2 regions of the Kribbella qitaiheensis genome follow, and region 2 is predicted to be linked to the other one. Evidence: predicted binding sites of a transcription regulator. Region 2 holds the regulator's gene; the other holds the start of a gene.
What was found. Region 2 encodes LexA, which represses DNA repair genes until DNA is damaged. Its sites were predicted from a motif close to TCGAACANNTGTTCGA; they were not measured.
Positions count from the first base shown of each region.

Region 1: the regulator LexA is predicted to act here: its motif matches at 3,073-3,088, upstream of F1D05_RS29265 (DUF6319 family protein).

Region 1 is NZ_CP043661.1:6,135,623-6,141,478, reverse strand. It holds gene F1D05_RS29275 (DUF2961 domain-containing protein) at 1-1,404, opposite strand, end outside; gene gndA (NADP-dependent phosphogluconate dehydrogenase) at 1,594-3,036, shown strand; gene F1D05_RS29265 (DUF6319 family protein) at 3,153-3,647, shown strand; gene F1D05_RS29260 (DUF6817 domain-containing protein) at 4,066-4,626, shown strand; gene F1D05_RS29255 (hypothetical protein) at 4,739-5,203, opposite strand; gene F1D05_RS29250 (PIG-L deacetylase family protein) at 5,500-5,856, opposite strand, start outside.
Region 2 is NZ_CP043661.1:284,994-290,849, reverse strand. It holds gene F1D05_RS01290 (GMC oxidoreductase) at 1-1,039, opposite strand, end outside; gene F1D05_RS01285 (hypothetical protein) at 1,096-1,419, shown strand; gene F1D05_RS01280 (MerR family transcriptional regulator) at 1,416-1,847, shown strand; gene lexA (transcriptional repressor LexA) at 1,857-2,516, shown strand; gene F1D05_RS01270 (class I SAM-dependent methyltransferase) at 2,523-3,311, opposite strand; gene F1D05_RS01265 (YbaK/EbsC family protein) at 3,346-3,936, opposite strand; gene F1D05_RS01260 (HAD family hydrolase) at 4,038-4,691, opposite strand; gene F1D05_RS01255 (hypothetical protein) at 4,750-5,559, opposite strand; gene F1D05_RS01250 (papain-like cysteine protease family protein) at 5,563-5,856, opposite strand, start outside.

The sequences.
Region 1 (5,856 bases), 2.3 Mb from region 2:
CTCACCGAGTCCCGAGCCGAAGAACTCACCGAGCGGAGCGTCCACCCGCTTCTTGCCGTCGACAGTGACCTGGACCCGTACTCCGGCCAGCAGCGCGTCGGACGACTTCACCCGGGCGGCGTCGTCGGCCGTGACGGCGTACGGCATCGAGTGCGAGCCGCTCCAGTTCTCCTTGGTGATCGAGTAGGCGTGGGACTGCTCGTCGGCGAGGTGGTCCGGACCGACGTCGAGGGTGTCGGTGCGCTTCACCGTGCCGCCGACGACGGAGTCGGCCCAGTAGGTGAACTCGTTGAAGTCGAGGTCGGAGGAGACGAACTCGTTGCGGATCACGAGCTGCGACTTGCCTGCGGTCACTGCCGCCGGCAGGTCGACCATCTGGTCGGCCCATTGCGCACCCTTGGCCGGCAACGGTGCCCACTCACCGGCTGCGACGCCGTCGACGAAGATCTTCGCGCGCTGGTTGCCGATCCGCAGATCCATCCGGCGGATCAGCTTCACGCCGGTGTTGGCCGGGTCGACCTTCATCGTGAACTGGCTGCCGCCGAGGAACGCGCGGCCGTCGTCGGCGAAGGTCTTCAGGTCCAGGCCGACGATCTGCGGGAACTTCAGCCTGAGCGCGCTGAGCTCACCGGGGCCCGCGTCGTCGGCCAAGGTGAGTTGCTTGCCGGGGGCAAGGTTCACCGGCTTCGCGGTGTTTTTCGCACCGGCGGCCGCCGGCTTGGGGTCCTTCGTGCCGAAGCCCTGCAGCAGCGCGACGACGTCCTCGGCCTTGTCGGTCGGGTCGAAGGTGCTGACGCCTGCCACATCGGGGAACTGACGGTAGTCGACGTGGTAGAAGAGCGGGTTGTTCCGCACGGTGACGCGCATCGACTTCTGGTACGGCATCGGCACGCGAATGTAGACGCCGCCCGAGGTCTGCAGGGCGTTGGCGACCAGCGGATAGACGAAGGGCGAGCCGAGCTTGCCGTCCACGACGTCCTGCAACTGCGCGTCCAGGACGGTCTTGCCGTCGACCTCGACGGTGATCTTGCCGGTCCTGCGGACGTCGCCCTCGTCCCGGGTGAACCAGATCGACGCGATCTCGCCCGCTCCCCGGGCTTCGGCGATGACGCAGCCGACGGCCGTAGTACGCAGGCAGGAGTAGGTGCCGTCGAAGCCGTCGTTGTTGGTGCCGTCGCGGCCGAAGCTGGAGAACTGCTTGGACCGGACCCCGTTCTGGAGCTCCGGCAGCCGGTCGAGCCGGCGGTAGACGTCCCAGCCCACCGGCCCGTTGCCTGCACTTCGGGCGCTTACGCCTGCCACCGCGTACGGCGTACCGGTGGCTGAGGCTGTGGATACGGAAACCGGGAGCACCAGAAGTGCTCCTAGCAGGAGGGCGGTTGCGCGACGCAGAACTGCGGTCATGGGCGGACCTCACGTTGCCGGGAAATCGATTTCTCAGATGTTTACCACTGGAGACGATCGCTGGCAATCCCTCGGCGACGGAATGGGAAACGTGTTCCAAGGGTTGGATACCCGATAGGCCCAGGGGTTGCCGGACGCGACAGACTGGGTCCCGCACGCAGCTTCCAGCACCCACCCGCAGGAGATTTCATGAGTTCAGCTCCAGCCCAGATCGCTGTCACCGGACTCGCGGTGATGGGTCGCAACCTGGCCCGCAACCTGGCGCGCAACGGGTTCCACGTCGCCGTCCACAACCGCTCGAAGGCCCGTACGGACGCGCTGATCGAGCAGTTCGGCCACGAGGGTGAGTTCACCGCGGCGGACGACCTGCCGGCCCTGGTGGCCGCGCTGGAGCAGCCGCGCAAGATCATCATCATGGTCAAGGCGGGCGAGCCGACCGACGCGGTGATCGAGGAGCTGGTGCCGCTGCTGGACGAGGGCGACATCGTCGTCGACGCCGGCAACGCGCACTTCGCCGACACCCGGCGGCGCGAGGACGCCCTGAAGGCCAAGGGCCTGCACTTCGTCGGCGCCGGCGTCTCCGGTGGCGAGGAGGGCGCGCTGAACGGGCCGAGCATCATGCCGGGCGGCTCCACCTTCGCCTACGCCGCGCTCGAGCCGATGCTGACCAGGATCTCCGCCCACGTCGGCGGCGAGGCCTGCTGCGTGCACGTCGGCCCGGACGGCGCCGGCCACTTCGTGAAGATGCTGCACAACGGCATCGAGTACGCCGACATGCAGCTGATCGCCGAGGCGTACGACCTGCTCCGCCACGTGCTCGGACTGAGCGCGACCGAGATCGCCGACGTGTTCCGCGACTGGAACACGGGCGACCTGGAGTCCTTCCTGATCGAGATCACCGCCGAGGTGCTCAGCCAGGTCGACGAGTCCACCGGCCAGCCGTTCGTGGACGTGGTGCTGGACCAGGCCGAGCAGAAGGGCACCGGGCGCTGGACCGTCCAGGTCGCTCTGGACCTGGGCATCCCCGTCAGCGGCATGGCCGAGGCCGTCTTCGCTCGCTCACTGTCGGGCGACGTCGTACGCCGGGAGGCCGCGGCCGGAGTACTGGCCGGGCCGTCGTCGGAGGCGAAGCTGGACATCGACCGGGATGCGTTCATCGAGGATGTACGGCACGCGCTGTACTCGTCGAAGCTGGTCGCGTACGCGCAGGGCTTCGACGCGATCCGGGCCGCCAGCGACCAGTACGGCTGGGACATCGACCTGGGCGCGATGGCGAAGATCTGGCGCGGCGGCTGCATCATCCGGGCCCGTTTCCTGGACCGCATCAAGGAGGCGTACGACCGGGACGCGGCATTGCCGTCGCTGCTGGTCGACGACTACTTCAAGGACGCTGTCGTGAGTGGGCAGGACGCCTGGCGTCGCGTTGTCGCCGCGGCCGCCACTTTTGGCGTTCCAGCTCCTGGGTTCTCCGCGGCTCTCTCGTACTACGACGGCCTGCGCGCCGACCGGCTGCCGGCTGCTCTGATCCAGGGGCTGCGCGACCTGTTCGGGGCGCACACGTACCGCCGGATCGACCGCGAGGGTGCGTTCCACCTCGACTGGTCGGGAGATCGCAAGGAGCAGTCCGCCTGAGCGGAGGTAGTGCAGCGAGGCGATTGGCGCTGGGGGTCGAACGTGTGTTCTAATACACTCTCAGCGCCAGCCCGCTCCGGCGGGGACAATTGTCACTCAGGGAGATCGCCGCAACGATGACTGTAGACACCCTTGCAGGAGAAGCTCAGACCGACGTCGTCGACACTCCCGAAGCGGTGATCGACTCGCCGACCGAGACGGCGGCTGTGGTCACGTCAGCCGCTGACGCCGCGCCGGAGGCCGGCACTGACGCCGCCGACACGGACGTCGCCGAGCCGGCTGCTCCGGTGGCCGAGGAGAAGCCGAAGAAGGCACCGGCCAAGAAGGCCGCTCCGAAGAAGACCAAGACGCTCGAGCTCACCCTGACCGTCACCGGCACCGCCGACGGCGAGTGGAAGGCCGAGCTCAAGCAGGGCAACAGCTTCATCGCGAAGAACCTGCTGGTCGCCGCCGCGGCCGTCTCGCGCGCGGCCAAGGAGCTGCACGAAGACCTGTCCGGCCCGATCGACGAGGTCATCGACGCAGCCCGCGAGCAGCAGGCCGCCAAGGTCGCCGCCCTCGAGGCCGAGCTCGAAGCAGCCCGCAAGGCGCTCGCCGAGCTCGACGACTAGTAGACCCTCACCAGCCGCACTCCCTCCCGGCGTACGCGTCCCGCCGACGGGTGCTTCCCTCACACGTCAGCGAGTGCCCCGTGTCGGTAGTTCAGTTAGTGATAGCGGTGGTCAGGTGCGTGCCTGGGCGCCGGTAGCACAACGGAACTACCGACACGGGGCACTGGACAAGCCGGAGCGGGTTTGTGTGCTCGTGGGTTTCCTGAGGTCTGTGTCAGAGGCGTCCGGCACAGAAGGCCTTGGGAGAGGTGAATGAGGAGGTGCCGGATCGGTGACTTGTGGGTGCCCAGTGGGTGTCCGCAGTGTGACCGATCCGGCACGCCGCATCCCTGGGCGGCGGTGCACACCAGGCCGTACCTTGGGTGCCTGGGCCGGTCCAGTCAGGGCCCTGACCACTCCGAAAGCCAGAAGGGGTCAGATGAGCACCTTCGAAGACCTGGGATCGTTGTTGCTGGTTCGCGGCGCGGACGAGCTGGAGCACGCGGGCGGCACGTTGTACGTGCACCTGCACCGGGTCGCGAAGCGGCTCACCTCGCTCGGTGCCTCCGACACCCTGAGGATCGCGGGCCTGGCACACGCGGCGTACGGCACGGACGGGTTCCCGACGCATCTGTTCGACTGGCAGACCGAGCGACCGGTGCTGGAAGCAGTGATCGGGCCCGAGGCTGAGCTGCTCGTCTACCGGTACGGATCCTGCGACCGGGAGACGACCTGGCGGGATCTCGCCGAGCATCGCATGGTGACGGATCGCTTCACCGGGACCACGGAAGAGCTGAGCAACTCCGAGCTCCGCGAGTTCGTCGACCTCACGATCGTCAACGAGCTCGACGTCCTCGACCACGCTCCCGACCTGACCCCGAAGCTCCGCCCCTTCCTGCAGGAGCAGATCCCCCGCTGGCAGTCCCTGGCCTCCCCAGCAGTCCTCGCCGACGCCCAACGAGTACTCCAGCTAGAGCCGGCCGTCGAAGAAGTCAGCTAACCATCAGCCGTCAAAGGTGACCCCGCTGAGGGAGTCACCCGAGGTCAGCCGGGCGCGAAGCCCAGCGTGAGCTGAGCCTCAGCCGTGGGCGAAGCCCCGCGCGAGCTGAGCCTCAGCCGTGGGCGAAGCCCCGCATGGCTCCTAGCATCAGGCTGAGGAACGCGGCTCCGAGGCCGACGGCGGCGCAGACCCAGAGCGGGATGTCGGTGACGATGGCCATGGCCGCGAACGCGAGCGGGCCGAGATAGGCGCCGTCCAGCCGGCGGTGCTTGCGGATCCAGCGCATGACGACGGGAATCGGCATCCCGACCGGCGCGAGCAGTCCGAAGGCGACGAGGCCGATCGGCAGTCCGCGCTGACCGACCACCAGCGCCGAGACCAGCAGCCAGCACAACGGCCCGAACACCAGCAACCACCACGGCGGTTGCCACGCCTCAGCAGCATCGATGTCCATCGCAGCCTGCTTCCCGGCCGCCCAGTGATCCGTCCGCGACCAATCGGTCCGGTAGGTACCACTCGACCACTCGGGCGCGGTCCTGAGCAACCGCACCGAGGCACCGGCGTCGTCTGATCTCATCGCCTGTCCGATCCTCGAGCCTGCTGATAGCTGCGCTGTCATGTATTTCCGAGTCTGCCAGGTCCGAAGGTCGCCCCTGGCGAACAGGAGATGGACAACACATGACGCAATCTGCCCGCAGCGCCTGTCGCTAACCGCTACGGCGTGCCCCGCAGCGCCTGTCACCCACTCATACGGCCAGCGGAGCCGGGTGGTTCACACGGTGAGGAGCCTGAAGGCTGCGAGGCGGTGCGGAGCCGGGTGGTTCACACGGTGAGGAGCTTGAAGGCCTGCGAGGTGGTGCGGAGCCGGGTGGTTCAGACGGTGAAGACTTCGAAGGGGGCCGCATAGGTGGTGCCGAGGCGGGTGCCGGTGCCGCGGGAGATGCCTTCGAGGAACTCGGCCGGGTCGAAGTGCGGCCAGTTGAGCCCGTCGATATACGCCTTGTGCGCCTTCAGCGAGTCGACGCCGAGCTCGAACGTGTCGGTGGTGTCGACCGCATGCTTCCCGGTCGGTGAACCACCGGCCCAGACCTGGCGGACCCCGTTCCAGCGCTCACCGTCGTCGGGGAAGATCCACCGGTTGGCGGCGTCGCGGACGGCGTCCAAGGTGGCGCGACCGGTGTTGATGTGGTCCGCCATGTTCAGCATGACGTCGCCGTCCCAGGTCTCGCG
Region 2 (5,856 bases):
ACCCGACGCATTGTCCGCAGCGCACGCAGCCGGATCTGCCGTCGCGGTCCTCAGAGTTGATGAGCAGCGGCACGTCGAGAGTCCCCCACCCGAGCCGCTCGGCCGCGGCCGCGAGGCGCTGCGTGGTCGCGGACCGGGGCATCGGTGGCATCGGCAGTGGGATCGAGCGCGGGTCGTGCCACGGGTCGACCCCACCACCGCTCACGCCGAACCGCTGCTCGGCCAATGAGTAGTACGGCTCCAGGTCGTCATAGCTGATCGGCCAGTCCGCCAGCCCACTCCCCTCCGGTACGCCGTAGGTGCTGGCCATCCGGAAGTCACGCGGGACGAACCGCCACGCCTGCGCGCCGTACACGCGAGTGCCACCGCCGACGGTGAACGCGTTGTTGCCCCAGCGACCGTCGGGCGGCAGCACCACCCGACGCTCGCCATCCACGACGGACACCCTCGGCCGACCGCGCGGATCCGGGTCGGTCGGCGCCGGCAGCCCGACAACCGAGCGCGGGTTCCGCAGATGGTCACGCGTCAGGTCATCGGTGGCCGGGTACCGCCCGGTCTCGACCACCAGCACCGACCGCCCCGACTCGGCAACCACTTGCGCAGCCGCTCCCCCACCAGCCCCCGACCCGATGATCACGCAGTCATACCGATCAGCCAACGCCGCCCGAGGCGTGACTGCGAGTTCCAACTCGACCGGCTCCCAAGGCCCACCCGCAGCGGGTTGCCAGCCCACCATCACCCACGCCGCCGGCTGCCCGTCGTACTGCCCCTCGCCCGCATAGAACCCCTGTGCCAGCAGCCGAACCAGCCACGCCCCGTCCGGATCAGCCAGTACTACGTCAAGGTCGGGCTCCATCCCAGCAACCTCGAGCCCCCGCACCACCCGCGGCAACCAGTCCGGCCGATCCTCGGCAAGCACCCGCTCCACGAACTCGACAACACCAACGTCTCTCGCCGACGGAAACTCATCCGCGGGCACCGCCAGCTCCGCCAACCACCCAAGAACCAACCGCTGCTGCCCGCTGAGTGAGCCACCCATACCAACCATCCAATCAGCTTGCATCCGGTACCGGGGTACGGGTTTACCGTCGTTCCATGAGTACAGAGAACTGGGTGCCCGATGCATGCACCTTGCCGACCGCCGAGCAACCACTACGAGTCGCCGAGTTCGACGACCTCTTCGCAACCTCCCTGCGAGCTGTCGTCCGCACCGACTCGGCTCTCGAACTGCGCCTCGACGCCGCTGCCGAGGAAACCGCGAGAGCGCTCACCGCCCGGGAAACGGACTGCTGCTCGTTCTTCACCTTCACCTTCTCCCCCAGCCACAACGGCGAGATCCTCCTGACCGCCACGGTCCCACCGACCCGCAGTACGGTCCTCGACGCTTTGGCCACCCGAGCCACCGCCGCACTCTCATGAAGCTCCGCAGCAGCCAGGTCGCCAGCGCAGCCGGAGTCAACCTCCAGACTCTCCGGTACTACGAACGCCGCGGCCTACTCGCCGAACCGGACCGCACCAACGGCGGCCACCGCCTCTACCCACCCGAGGCCGTGACGACCCTCCGCGTGATCAAGGCCGCCCAGCGCCTCGGCTTCTCGCTGGACGAGATCGCCGACCTGCTCAAGGTCGGCGGTCACCATCACGGCACGGACCTGAAGGAACGCGCCGCCACGAAACTGGCCGACATCGAAACCCGGATCGCCGACCTATCGGTGATCGCGGCAACCCTGCGTTCGGCCCTCGCCGTCGGCTGCGACGACCTGATGAGCTGCGCATCCGAGCCGAACTGTCCGATACCTTTCACCGACCTGCGAGGCGGTACCGGGCAGAGGTCCAGCGCACTCTAGTATTTCGCGGTGAGCTACGACGATCTTGAGCCGTTCGGTCAGTTGGACACCTCTGTGTTGCCGGAGCGGCAGCAGCGGATCCTGGGGGTGATCCGGGACTGTGTGGTCAAGAACGGGTACTCCCCGAGCAGCCGGCAGATCGGCGATGCGGTCGGCCTGCGGTCGACCTCTTCCGTGTCGAAGCACTTGACGAGCCTTGAGGAGAAGGGGTTTCTGCGTCGCAGCGCCTCCGTGTCGCGACCGATCGACGTACGGGCGTTCCTGCGGTCAGCCCCGTCGGAGTCGACCTCTGACGACTCGGTCTCCGTGCCGGTGGTCGGTGACATCGCGGCCGGTACGCCGATCTCCGCCATCGAGCACGTCGACGAGTTCCTCTCGTTGCCGCGCGGCCTGACCGGGCGTGGCACCGTCTTCGCTCTGAAGGTGCGGGGCGAGTCGATGATCGACGCCGCGATCTGCGACGGCGACACCGTCGTCGTCCGGCAGCAGTCCGAGGCCCACTCCGGCCAGATCGTCGCCGCGATGATCGACGACGAGGCGACCGTCAAGGTCTATCGCCGCCGCAACGGCCACGTGTTCCTGGAACCGCGCAACCCGGAGTACGAAGTCATCGACGGCGACCAGGCCACCGTCCTCGGCGTCGTGGTCTCCGTACTCCGGAGCGTCTGACCCCGATCAGCTCCAGGCTCGGCTCGAGCGGGTGGCGTGGAGGAGCTGGGAGCTGAGCTGGCCGCTGGAGAGGAGCACGCCGAGGCGGTCTTCTTGTTCCTCGGCCTGGAGGTAGGCCTTGTCATCGTGGTGTTGCCGGCGGATCAAAGCGTCGACGCGGTCGGTCCGGCGGGTCCAGGAGGACGGTGTGTCGCGCGGGTCGGCGACCTGTTCCTCGATCGTGAAGCCGCTCTGGCTCAAGAGGTCCTGGAGCTCGGTCTGGGTCGGGAAAGAATTGCCCGCCGGGATCGGATCCAGGTGGGTGGTCTGGGCGACCAGGACGAGGAGCCCGAGGCCGGCGCCGGGAGCGAGGACTCGGTGCAGCTCCGCCAAGAGGCCGGCCTTGTCCTCGACCGTGCAGAGGACGCCGAGACACCACGCAGTACTGATTGATGCCGTTCGCAACGGAACGGCCGTCCCGTCCGCCTCGAAAGCCGGCAGGCCGAACAGCCGGGCAGCGGCGCGGCAGGCACCTTCCATCGGATCGGCCAGCACAGGCCGTACGCCGTAACGGCGGACCGCCCAGGCCGCCGGACCGCCGATCCCGGCACCCAGGTCGAGCAGCCTCGTCCCGGCGGTGAATTCGAGCGCCTCGGCCAGCCAGGCGAGCGCGGAGGGACTCGCGCTGCCGCGGCAGCCGGCCGGGATCGCATGGTCGGCACCGAGTTGCTCGACCGCTGCCCTGGTCCAGTCGGCAACCACGTCGAACTCGGCGTCCATCTTTTCGCTGTCCATCTCGCCACGACCGGTACCCACCACCACACCCTTGGGGCGGTGGGTTGGAGACGGGCTAGAAGCCGGACAGGGCTGGGCGCGCGACCTCGATGTCGGCGTCGACGGTGGGCAGCGCCAGCTGGAGGATCTGGGCAGCGTGCAGGCGGCGGAGGGCCGAGCCTTCGACGAGCAGCTTGGAGCCGCGGATCCCGCTGCCGAGGATCACCGAGCCCGCCGTGGTGACGGCTTCGTCCACCAGCACCGGCCAGTCAGCCGGTAGCCCGATGGGCGTGATGCCGCCGTACTCCATCGCCGTCCGGCTGACGGCGTCGTCGTGGGCGGTGAAGGAGAGTTTGCGGACGTCGAGATGTCGCCGGACGACGCCGCGGACGTCAGCACGCGCGGTCGCCAGTACGACGACGGCCGCTACCCTCGTGACGGCCGACCGGCGGCCCTCCACGATCAGGCAGTTCGCGGACGCTTCGAGCGGAACGCCGTACTCGGCGCAGAATGCGGCCGTGTCCGCCAGTCCGGGGTCGATCGGCGCGACCAGGGCATCCAGGTCGTCGAGTGCCGTTCGAACCGGGCCGGCGGCCAGATCCGGCCGGTCCTTCAGACGCTGCCATTGCAGTCGCCTTGCCATCAGCCGGCCGACCTTGAGGTCCACCGGGAACAGTGGGTGCAGGGGTGGTCAGTACGCGTGGGCTTCATACCCGGCGACGGTAGGCAGCCCGCCTTGCAGCATTCTCTATCCAGCACCTGGACAGCTCAGGCGATCAGCCGGACCGCCTCGGGAATGGTCGAGGTCACAGGTACGCCGGTCGCCTCGAGCGCCGCCCGGTTCATCCCGCCGGTAGCGACCAGGATGCACTGCGCGCCGACCGCGAGCGCGGCCTCCGCGTCGTCTACGACATCGCCGATCACCAGCACGCCGGCCGGATCCAGGCTCTGCGCCTCCAGGTGGCGGACCAGGTGCTCGGTCTTGGACTCGCCACCGAGCTCCCCCGGCAGTCCGTCGATCCGCTGGAACAGCTCGGTCAGCCCGTGACCGTCCACGGTTGGGAGGAGCTGCGAGTGGAACCACATCGACAACAGCGACTGCGTGCGCCCGGTCGCCATCCACGAATGCAACTCGTCCGGTACGCCGGGGGCGAGCGCGGAGGTGTGCAGCAGCAGGTCGTACCGATCGTGGTAAAGCCGATCGACCGAGACCCAGTCCTCGTCGGTCAGGACGCGCGCCAGCACCCGCTCGTAGCAAGGCCGCACCGGTCGTGAGTAGAACCCCTGCCACTCCTCCCAGGTCAGCGCGGCCCGGCCGAAGTGGGCGCAGACATCGTTGACGGCGGCAAGCACCACGGTGTTGTCGTTGAGCAGAGTCCCGTTCCAGTCCCAGACGATGTGGGACGCCCTCACGTTGGTCACGCACGCAACCTTAGAGGCCGCAGCTGTCGGAGCCTGCGGCCTCATCGGTTCTCGAAGGTCAGGCGAGCACTCGCCTACGCCGAGCGACCACGGTCAGCAGACCGCAGATGACAGCCACACCCGCTCCGCCGACCAGCACCATCCAGGCTCCACGATTCGACTCCGACTGGACCTCTGCCGTGGCTGGCGCCGCGGCCGAGACGTCGTACCCGCCAGCGGTGCCGTTCTTCGCGTAGGCACTGCCCGCCTGCTTGTCGGCGTACCGGGCCGCGACCTGCTGCCGGTACGACGTGAGGCTGATCGGCTTGGTCCCGATCGCCTTGATCCCATCGGGGTCGAGTGCGCGGATCTGGTTACCCGAAACGGCGTACCAGGCACCGATCTGCGGCTCGGTCAGCACCTTCGCGCCGTGGGCCGCCGCAGCCATCTTGGCCTCGGTGTCACCGGTCGCGATGTTGACCGGCTGCCAGGCCCCGGTGGCCTTGTCGGGAGCCGTGTAGACGGTCATCACGGCACTCCCCTTCGTCGCCTTGGTGGCGACGTACCAAAGGGTGCCGACCTCGTTCGACCGCGACCGGACGAAATCGGCACTCAACGCGTACACAGGAACGGTGTCCTGCTGTACGACGAGGGCCGCCTTCGCCGATGCCGCCTTCGCCGACGGTGCCAGGCCGGACCGCTGAGCCATCTGCTGCGCGGCCTTGTCGAGGAGTTGCCCGGCCTGGGCCGAGTGGGCCGCACCGGACGCCGCGGTGAGATCCGGGCCTGGTGTCGCCGCACCGGCGGTCGCGGCCGCGGAGAACACCGTCAGCGTGCCGATCCCCAGCGCCGCTGCGATCCTCAGTAGATGCTGCTTGAAGGGCGCCATGGTTCAGGCTCCGATCCGGTAGAGCGAGTGCGTCCAGGTGAACTGCGAGTTGGACCGGTACCAGTTGTAGGTCGAGTAGTTGTACCGCTGGTCGTCCGGCCAGGGGTTGTAGTACTCGATCGTGCTGTTCGACGAGTCGTAGCCGATGATGTCCATCATGTGGCCGCCACCGCCGGTCCAGCCGATCCGGGTCATCACCGGGCGGTTGTTCGACAACTCGGTGACCAGGGTGCTGAAACTCAGCGTGCCGGAGACGTAGTTGCCCTGGCTGATCCCGATCGAGCCGAACGCGCGCTG